Regions from separate parts of the Oceanobacillus timonensis genome, predicted to be linked through region 4. Evidence: riboswitches for the same ligand, from Rfam matches in the RefSeq annotation. Region 4 holds a riboswitch; each other region holds the start of a gene.
The links. A riboswitch is a leader RNA that binds a small molecule or an ion and turns the genes downstream of it on or off. The one in region 4 is predicted to bind S-adenosylmethionine.
Positions count from the first base shown of each region.

Region 1 (2,207 bases), 1.0 Mb from region 4:
AGATTTCTTTTGATCTGTTTGCTTGTTTGCAGAGTCCGTTTCTTGTCTAGAATCATTCTGTTTCGTTTCACTTTCTCTTCTCTCTGTATGTTCATCATCTTCACTAGCAGCGTAACTTTCCCTATAAGAAGTCTGACGTTGCTTATTTTCATCGGATTCATCGGTGTCTTTATTCGTTATTTGGTAAGCGGATGTTTCCTCCGAAGCCGAATTATTTCTTTCCTGCGTTTCTGGTTTCTGATTCGTATGTGTTTCTGTTTCCGTTTCGATTACTCTCTCTTGCGGGGAATTGTTCTCAGTCTGTGCTTCTTCTGCTTCATTGCCTTCTTGCTGCGAGCTATTACGATTGTCTAATTGAACCGTTTGATAAATTTGTTCATTATCTCCTAATAACCGGTCATTCCAAGAAGTAGTGAAAAGCTCGACACTTTCTCCATTCTGCCCGTCTCCGCCATCTGTATCTTCTGTATTTACTTCCATGGAATATTCCACAGAATGATTGTCTTTATAAATACCCATACCAATAATGACAATACATCCTGTTAACAAAGAAATGTTAACCAGTAACAATTTTTTTCTGCGCATATATCTTCTTCCTTTTTTTAAAAGATTATTATTCTGTCACGTGCGTTTTACTTTACTATTTCAACCATTACATATACGTATAACTATAAATTCGTCACATCCATTGTAATCTTCATCAAAGCCCATTTCAAATACTTTTCGGATTTTTTATATACAAATCATTGCTCAACATGATGGTAGCCTGCTTTCCGGTTTGATTAAAAAATAATTTAAAGCTTGATTTTTTTGCTTCTCTCTTGTAAAGTAAACGTAATTATAAATATGTTAATTCTTATCCAGAGAGACGGAGGGACTGGCCCGCAGATGTCTCAGCAACCGGCTTATGATAGCAAGGTGCTAATTCCAGAAGGGGGCTTCCCTTTAAAGATAAGAGATGTGGATGATTTTGATATTACACCCTTCTTATCTCTGGATAAGAAGGGTTTTTTATTGATTTAACAGAAAATACATAGGGAATAGCAAATTCTCATGCAAGCTTTTCTTATGGAGGAGGAAAAATAATGAAGAAATTAGAAACTGCATTGGTACAATTAGGAAACAAAACGGACAAACGAACAGGGGCGATAAACCTGCCAATCCATTTGTCAACAGCTTATCAGCATCAAGAGATTGGTCACTCCACCGGTTTTGATTATACCCGCACGAAAAACCCGACCAGATCCGTACTGGAAGATGGATTTGCGAAATTAGAAGAAGGAGACGCCGCTTTCGCCTGCAGTTCCGGGATGGCCGCCATTCAATTAATCCTTTCTTCTTTATTCCAAGTAGGTGACCATCTTATTGCGACAAAAGATATCTATGGAGGAACGTATCGTATTTTTGACCATTATGAAAGAGCATATCATGTTTCTGTAACGTATGATGAATGTCAGGATGTATTGGAAACGGAACGATGTATTAACGAAAATACAAAAGCTATCTTCTTGGAAACACCTACAAACCCGTTACTTCAAGAGGTAGATATTGAAAAATATGCAGAGCTGGCAAAAAAATATAACTTGCTGCTTATTGTGGATAATACGTTCTTAACACCGTACTTACAACAACCTCTTACACTTGGAGCAGATATTGTCGTACACAGCGCAACTAAATATATCGGAGGTCATAACGATGTACTGGCGGGTCTTGTAGTGACAAAAACGCCGGAATTATCCGAGAAAATATTTGAAATGCATAACGCTTCCGGTGCTACGTTATCTCCTTCAGACAGCTGGCTCCTTGTCCGCGGCTTAAAAACACTTGCACTCCGTATGCAGCGTCATGAAGAAAATGCGAAGCAGCTGGCAGCATATTTAGAAGAACACCCGGCAGTCAGCCAAGTTTTTTACCCTAATAGGGGCGGTATGCTTTCCTTTTGCTTAGAAGACGCCAATCTGGTAAAGTCTTTTTTAGCTAATCTGGATATCATTGTATTTGCTGAAAGCTTAGGCGGTGTGGAAAGTTTTATTACGTATCCTACCACGCAGACACATGCGGATATGCCGGAAGAGGAAAGAATCCAGCGAGGAATCGGCGACGATTTGCTCCGTTTCTCTGTAGGTGTGGAAGATGTAGATGATTTAAAAGCAGACATTGAGCAGGCGTTACAAGTTATTAGTAACGTATAATATATCATAACACCA
Region 1 covers NZ_LT800497.1:2,161,587-2,163,793, reverse strand. The annotation lists gene B7E05_RS10525 (hypothetical protein) at 1-585, opposite strand, end outside; SAM riboswitch class I at 854-958, shown strand; gene B7E05_RS10520 (methionine biosynthesis PLP-dependent protein) at 1,086-2,192, shown strand.
Region 1: linked by a shared signal. The riboswitch ahead of B7E05_RS10520 (methionine biosynthesis PLP-dependent protein) and the one ahead of metK (methionine adenosyltransferase) in region 4 are both predicted to bind S-adenosylmethionine.

Region 2 (2,207 bases), 490 kb from region 4:
TCATGAGAAATATCGCCGCAACTTCATTAATATACCAGTCATTCATAAATATTCCTGTCAGCATCAAAACAAATCCTGCAATCACCACAAGCAGCATTGCTATATCCTTTTTACGCATCCGATAGGATTCAAGCGGCTGACTCAGTTTCATATCCTGTGTATCAATACCATGTGCCAAACTATGTTTCTGATCCTGTAATATCTTTTTAAAATATCGAATATTATAATAGGCTAATAAAGATAAAACGACAATCACCAGGATACTTCTTAAAACCCACCCTGAATATAGCGGCATTTCTGCTATTCGATGTCCTACCCCTAGTGTATAGGGGTTGAATGGAGAAAGACCAAATCCGACAAGTACTCCTCCTATTCCAATACCCGCACCGAGTACAGCATCACCGCCTATGGAAACACTTAATAAAACAGCGATTGGAATAAGGGCAATATTATTTTCAAGCCCGACAAACATTCCAAAAAATCCGTACACAAATGTCATAATAGCAACAATAAGGAAACGTCTTTTTAATCCGACTTTGCGAACCAGTGTACCAACTGTGTTTTCAAGCATTCCCGTTTTTTCCAAAAGGCCGAACATCATGGCTGCCGCAAAGGTTATAAAGACGATATCAGCCATTTCCCGGAATCCTTCAGGGATTGCAGTAAATAAATCCATAATACCAACTGGATTATTCTCTACATATTCAAATGAATCAGGAACTGTTCGATTTGTCCCATCAATGGTTTCCCGTTCATACGATCCAGATGGAATAATATAAGTTAAAATAGCTGCAGCAACAACAATAAAAAATAACAACGCCAGCGGATGCGGAATGCGGTCCAATAATTTTTTCTTTTCTTTATCGTGATTCTTCTTCATATTTATGCTCCTCTTGCTTTTAAGTATGTATGTTTGCTATTTCTAACACTTTCCGAAATCTATCCTCCTTGTTATTTACCAAATCTTTTTGATGCATCTATTAAAAACAGCCTCTTTCCACAGGAAAAAGGCTGTTTTTACATTCGCCTTATCTCCCAAAATAAACATGCATTATTTTGCAGGAATTGGCACCTTTTCTTTTCATAAAGAGGTTGCCGGACGTCATTGGGCCTGTCCCTCAGTCGCTCTGGATAAGTATATATTATAAGATTGTAATGTTACTTTAATGGGGAAATTGTATACTCGCTAAACCATTTTGTCAATGTAAGAAAGCAATTTTAACGGCTAGTTTATTATCCTTTTTAAATGAAAGACATTTCCTTACACTATACTTCCCCGGTAAATCCAGCATAATTTGTAGAGAATAAATGCTTCACGGGATCTTCCGGGTCAGCGATTTTTTTCGCATGATTAACAGCAATTGGTCCTTCATTAAATGCCCCGGCAATTAATCCAAGCTTATCTGGATAATGTGCAATATCACCGATAGCAAATACGCCTTCCACAGATGTCTGCATGCTGGAATCAACCGCAATCATGCCATCTATCATTTCCAATCCCCATGTGGTGATTGGCTCGAGGTTAATTTGAAATCCATGGTTAACAACTAATCGGTCGACCTCTATCTCCTTCTCCTTTGTTTCGTCCTCTAAATGGGTAAGTATCACCTTTTCAACTTGCCCGTCCGTTCCATGCAATGCTTTTATTTCATATGGTGTCATTATATCCACACGGGAGTTTTTCAATTTGGTCACACTGCTTTCCAGCCCTTTAAACTGGTTACGGCGATGAATGAGCGTGACACTTTTGGCGATGTTTTCAAGTTCTAACGCCCAGTCCACCGCGCTATTACCACCGCCAGAAATAAGAACATGTTTATCATAATAATCCGCCAGCTTTCTGACTGTATAATGTAAGCTTTTCTCTTCGTAATAGACCGCTTCTGGATGATCCAGCTTCACGGAATGCAATGTTCCAAAACCGGTTGCCAGTATAACTGTTTTTGAATAATGCATATTTCCGTTGCTGCTCAGAAGTTGAAAATGGCCATCTTCCATTCGCTCCATATCCACAACTTGTTCGCCTAACACCACTTCCGGATCAAATGTCATTGCCTGTTCCACAAGCTGTTCCGTTACTTCTTCTCCGGTAGCATGTGCAATTCCACCGATATCACGGATCACTTTTTCCGGGTAAAAATAAGGCACTTTTCCGCCGAGATAAGGAAGATATTCTATAATTTTTGTCTTCATTTCCCGCATTCCGC
Region 2 covers NZ_LT800497.1:3,689,278-3,691,484, forward strand. The annotation lists gene B7E05_RS18145 (YfcC family protein) at 1-880, opposite strand, end outside; SAM riboswitch class I at 1,026-1,138, opposite strand; gene B7E05_RS18150 (NAD(P)/FAD-dependent oxidoreductase) at 1,267-2,207, opposite strand, start outside.
Region 2: linked by a shared signal. The riboswitch ahead of B7E05_RS18145 (YfcC family protein) and the one ahead of metK (methionine adenosyltransferase) in region 4 are both predicted to bind S-adenosylmethionine.

Region 3 (2,207 bases), 1.4 Mb from region 4:
GCGACGGGCAAGGAACATCGGTATCTTTCGGACCTATCAGTGAAGAAAATACACTGCAAGGTGTTGCAGAGTTTCCGTGGGGAGAAGCACAAAGTGAAGAATTTACAGTTGATGAAGAAACAGAGTATGACATAACGCCAGGTGTACTAACAAGTGAAGAAAACCGAGATGCAGTTACAGAACAGATAAATAACTATTACGAAACTCATATGGCTGCACTGGTTAACTTAGATATTGATGAATTAACAGATGATGTATCGGATGATTTACGAGAATCGCTCAATGATACATTAAAGAGTGCAACCAATTCAAGTATAGATACGTCTTATGAGGGAGAAATATTGGGGACAAGAATTGACTTTGGACAGACTTCATATGAACTCGGTTCTGGAGGTCGCCATTATGTAACATTACCGGTAGAGATTCATCGAGAATATACAGAAAATAATCAATATCGTGACGATGATCCAGAAGAAGAATACCTTGATAAAAGCCTTACTTTAGAATATTTGGAAGATGAAGAGAAATGGATTGTTTCAGAGGAAGGTGAGGATTATAGTATAACCGGTAATGATGATACGATGGCCGGAGACGATGTTGTTGAAACAGAACTCTAAATGGTTAGAAGCACTTGTTCCATATTGGAATGAGTGCTTCTTTGATTGATAAATCAGAAAAGAAATATGTATTATAGTAGGATAATGGTGCTATCTTATCTTTGTTCAAAGCGTAGGCAATAAGAATTCTACATCTACCATTTCAATTTTACAAAATGTTGTTGAAAATATATTACAGCAAATTGCCTAAATTTTAGTAATCTCCTTGACGAATGCATCGCTTCCATGTAAAGTAAATCATAATTATTCGTATAATTCCATATATTCTTATCCAGAAAGGCGGAGGGACTGGCCCGTTGAAGCCTTAGCAGCAGACGCTGATTTGTACTGTGCTAATTCCAGGAGCATTTTTGCTTGTAGATAAGAAGAGATTTTTATCATATTTAACCTCTTCTTTTATCAGAAGGGGTTTTTTAATTGGATTATTGAATGAATGCAGTAGAGAAAGAGAATGAGGAAGGGGTATTTTAATGACAACAGCAGCAGAAACGAAACATACACGTGCTCCATTCAGAGCAGATCATGTAGGAAGCTTTCTCCGTCCAAAGCGCTTGAAAGATGCACGTACGCAAAAGGCAAAGGGAGAGATTAGCCAAGAACAATTGCGTCAAATTGAGGATGAGGAAATTACGAAACTGGTAGAACAGCAGAAAGAAGCCGGGCTTCAATCAGTGACAGATGGCGAGTTTCGCCGTGCCTGGTGGCATTTTGATTTTCTGGAAGGCTTAGATGGCGTGGAAGGTTATACGGCAGAACAAGGTTTGCAGTTCACTGGAGTTGAAACGAAAAAACGGGGTATTAAAGTAACAGATCAAATTGGCTTCAGTAATCATTATATGATCGAGCATTATAAATTCCTGCATGGTATTGCTGGAGATGCAGTGGCGAAATTTGCAATTCCAAGTCCGAATATGCTCTTTTTCCGGGCGGATTTCGAAGACGGAGTCTATGAAAATGATGAAGCGATTATTGATGATTTGATCACTGCTTATCAAGGGGTGATTCAGGCATTATATGATGAAGGCTGCCGCTACTTACAGCTGGACGACACTTCTTGGGCCACTTTTTTCTCAGAGGAAGGCAGAAATTCTCTGATTGAAAAAGGGAGAGATCCGGAGAAAACAGCAAAATTATGCGCAAGAGCAATCAATGAATCCATAGCAAACAGACCGGATGATATGCTGGTAACGATGCATATTTGCCGGGGGAATTTTCAATCTACCTATATGTCAAGCGGGGGTTATGAAGCAGTGTCAGAAACAATTTTTGGCAGCTTGCAAGTTGATGGTCTGTTCCTGGAGTTTGATGATGACCGTTCGGGCGGATTTGAACCACTTCGTCATGTGAACCGTGATGACTTATATATTGTGCTGGGTCTGATTACGTCGAAATTCAGCGAACTGGAAGATCCGGAAGCTGTGAAGGCAAGGATTGCAGAAGCTGCGGACTATGTACCATTGAACCAGCTTTGTCTCAGCCCTCAATGCGGATTTGCTTCCACAGAGGAAGGAAATTTGTTGAGTGAAGCACAGCAATGGGAAAAAATCCGGCATGTTGTTCGAATTGCGGAAGATGTTTGGAAATAAGGGT
Region 3 covers NZ_LT800497.1:1,817,561-1,819,767, forward strand. The annotation lists gene B7E05_RS08880 (TcaA 3rd/4th domain-containing protein) at 1-617, shown strand, start outside; SAM riboswitch class I at 882-984, shown strand; gene B7E05_RS08885 (5-methyltetrahydropteroyltriglutamate--homocysteine S-methyltransferase) at 1,088-2,203, shown strand.
Region 3: linked by a shared signal. The riboswitch ahead of B7E05_RS08885 (5-methyltetrahydropteroyltriglutamate--homocysteine S-methyltransferase) and the one ahead of metK (methionine adenosyltransferase) in region 4 are both predicted to bind S-adenosylmethionine.

Region 4 (2,207 bases):
AGTCGGAGAGCATGCCTTTGTCGGCGCCGGCAGCCTTGTACCTCCAGGGAAGAAAGTACCGCCGAGAACATTGGTTATGGGGAGACCGGCTAAAGTAGTACGTGAATTGACAGATAAGGATTTTCAGGAAATGGAACGCATCCGTACATCCTATGTGGACAAAGGGCAATATTATTTAAAGGAAACAACAATGGGAATGGATAAATAACACGATAAGAAAAACGTCAGACATCTACAGAGATACCTGACGTTTTTCTTATTGTGCAGTTAGTGCTTTTAGTTCTTCCACTTTATCTGTTTTTTCCCATGGAAATGTAATATCCGTGCGTCCAAAATGACCGTAAGCAGCTGTATTTTGGAAAATAGGTCTTCTTAAATCAAGCATCAGGATAATTCCAGCCGGACGTAAATCAAATAACTCCCGCACTGCTTCGACTAATTTTTCCTCGCTGACCTCTCCTGTACCGAATGTATTAATAGAAATAGAGACCGGTTGCGCCACACCAATCGCATATGCTAATTGCACTTCACATGAATCAGCCAGGCCTGCTGCGACAATATTTTTGGCAACATAACGAGAAGCATACGCAGCAGAACGATCCACTTTCGTTGCATCTTTCCCGCTGAAAGCACCGCCGCCGTGTCGTGCATAGCCTCCATACGTGTCCACAATAATTTTTCTTCCTGTCAGACCGACGTCTCCTTGTGGACCACCCAAGACAAAACGTCCCGTCGGATTAATAAAGTATTTGGTTTTATCATCCAGTAATTCACTCGGTACAACCGCTTCTACAACATGTTTGATAATATCCGCTTCAATTTGTTCATTTGTAATATCTTGATGATGCTGTGCGGAAACCACTATCGTATCTACACGCAGCGGCTGATTATTTTCATCATATTCAACAGTTACCTGTGTTTTACCATCCGGACGAAGATAGCCAACAATCTCTTGTTTTCGGACATCTGCTAATCTTTTCGATAAACGGTGAGCTAAAGCAATCGGCAACGGCATAAGTTCATCCGTCTCATTGCATGCATAGCCAAACATTAATCCCTGGTCTCCAGCTCCGATTGCTTCAATTTCTTCTTCGCTCTCCTGCCCTTGTCTTGCTTCCAGCGCAACATCCACGCCCCCGGCAATATCCGGAGACTGTTCATCGATGGCAGTTAAAACAGCACAGGTTTCTGAGTCAAAACCATATTTTGCTCGTGTATAGCCTATCCCCTTTACCGTTTCACGGACAATGGCGGGAATATCTACATATGTACTTGTAGAAATCTCTCCAGCAACTAAAACAATTCCTGTTGTAACAGTCGTTTCACATGCTACTCTGGCATTCGGATCCTTTGAGAGAATATTGTCCAGAATCGCATCTGAAATTTGGTCAGACATCTTGTCCGGATGCCCTTCCGTAACTGACTCAGAAGTAAATAAACGACGATTTGCAGCCATAAGGCTAACTCCCCTTTTCCTTATATATTACGGAACTCTGCTTCAAGATGAAGTTCAACGTAAACGTATCATTCCACCCAATGGGCTTTCCTTTTTTAAACAAACTTTTAAGCGATTATCTGAAAAAATCTCCTTAAAGTGTGTGTTCAAAAAGTCCGATAAATAGGGCCAAGTCGGCTAAGTTCGCGACGTCCGTGTCGCTACGCCGACACTAGCACGTCGTGTGCGTCGAAAGTTCAAGGCGACGAGATTTTTTCGAACGGAGCGTATGCTTTATAATACGTGAGTATCGAAAAAATCTCGTCAACGCACTTTCGCAGGATGCGGTGGCTTCTGCGTTGCCCACACGACGTGGGCGTACTTAGTAGAAGTTCCTTTTCCTGCCGTGTCATTTTTATTGGACTTTTTGAACTTTCCCTTAAAAACAAAAAAACCTCTCCTACAAAATACATGAGGAAAGGAAAATTATCGGCCTTTCGCTCTTATTGTTCAAGGAATCATCCTTGCATCAGGTTAGCACCTTTCACTTTGAGTGAGGTTGCCGGGCTTCATCGGGTCTGTCCCTCCGCCATCTCTGAATAAGAGTATCCGTTCAATAATTAGATTAACGAAACAAGCTGCTGGTGTCAAGTTAATTGTTATTTGTAGTATGGAAAATTCCAAATAAAATCCTTCCAATAAAATCACGTCTTAACCCCTGTACAGCGGTTTTAAAAAGCCCTTGCAACAAATAACTTAAAAACGAAATAAA
Region 4 covers NZ_LT800497.1:3,196,404-3,198,610, forward strand. The annotation lists gene B7E05_RS15610 (gamma carbonic anhydrase) at 1-208, shown strand, start outside; gene metK (methionine adenosyltransferase) at 257-1,456, opposite strand; SAM riboswitch class I at 1,936-2,041, opposite strand.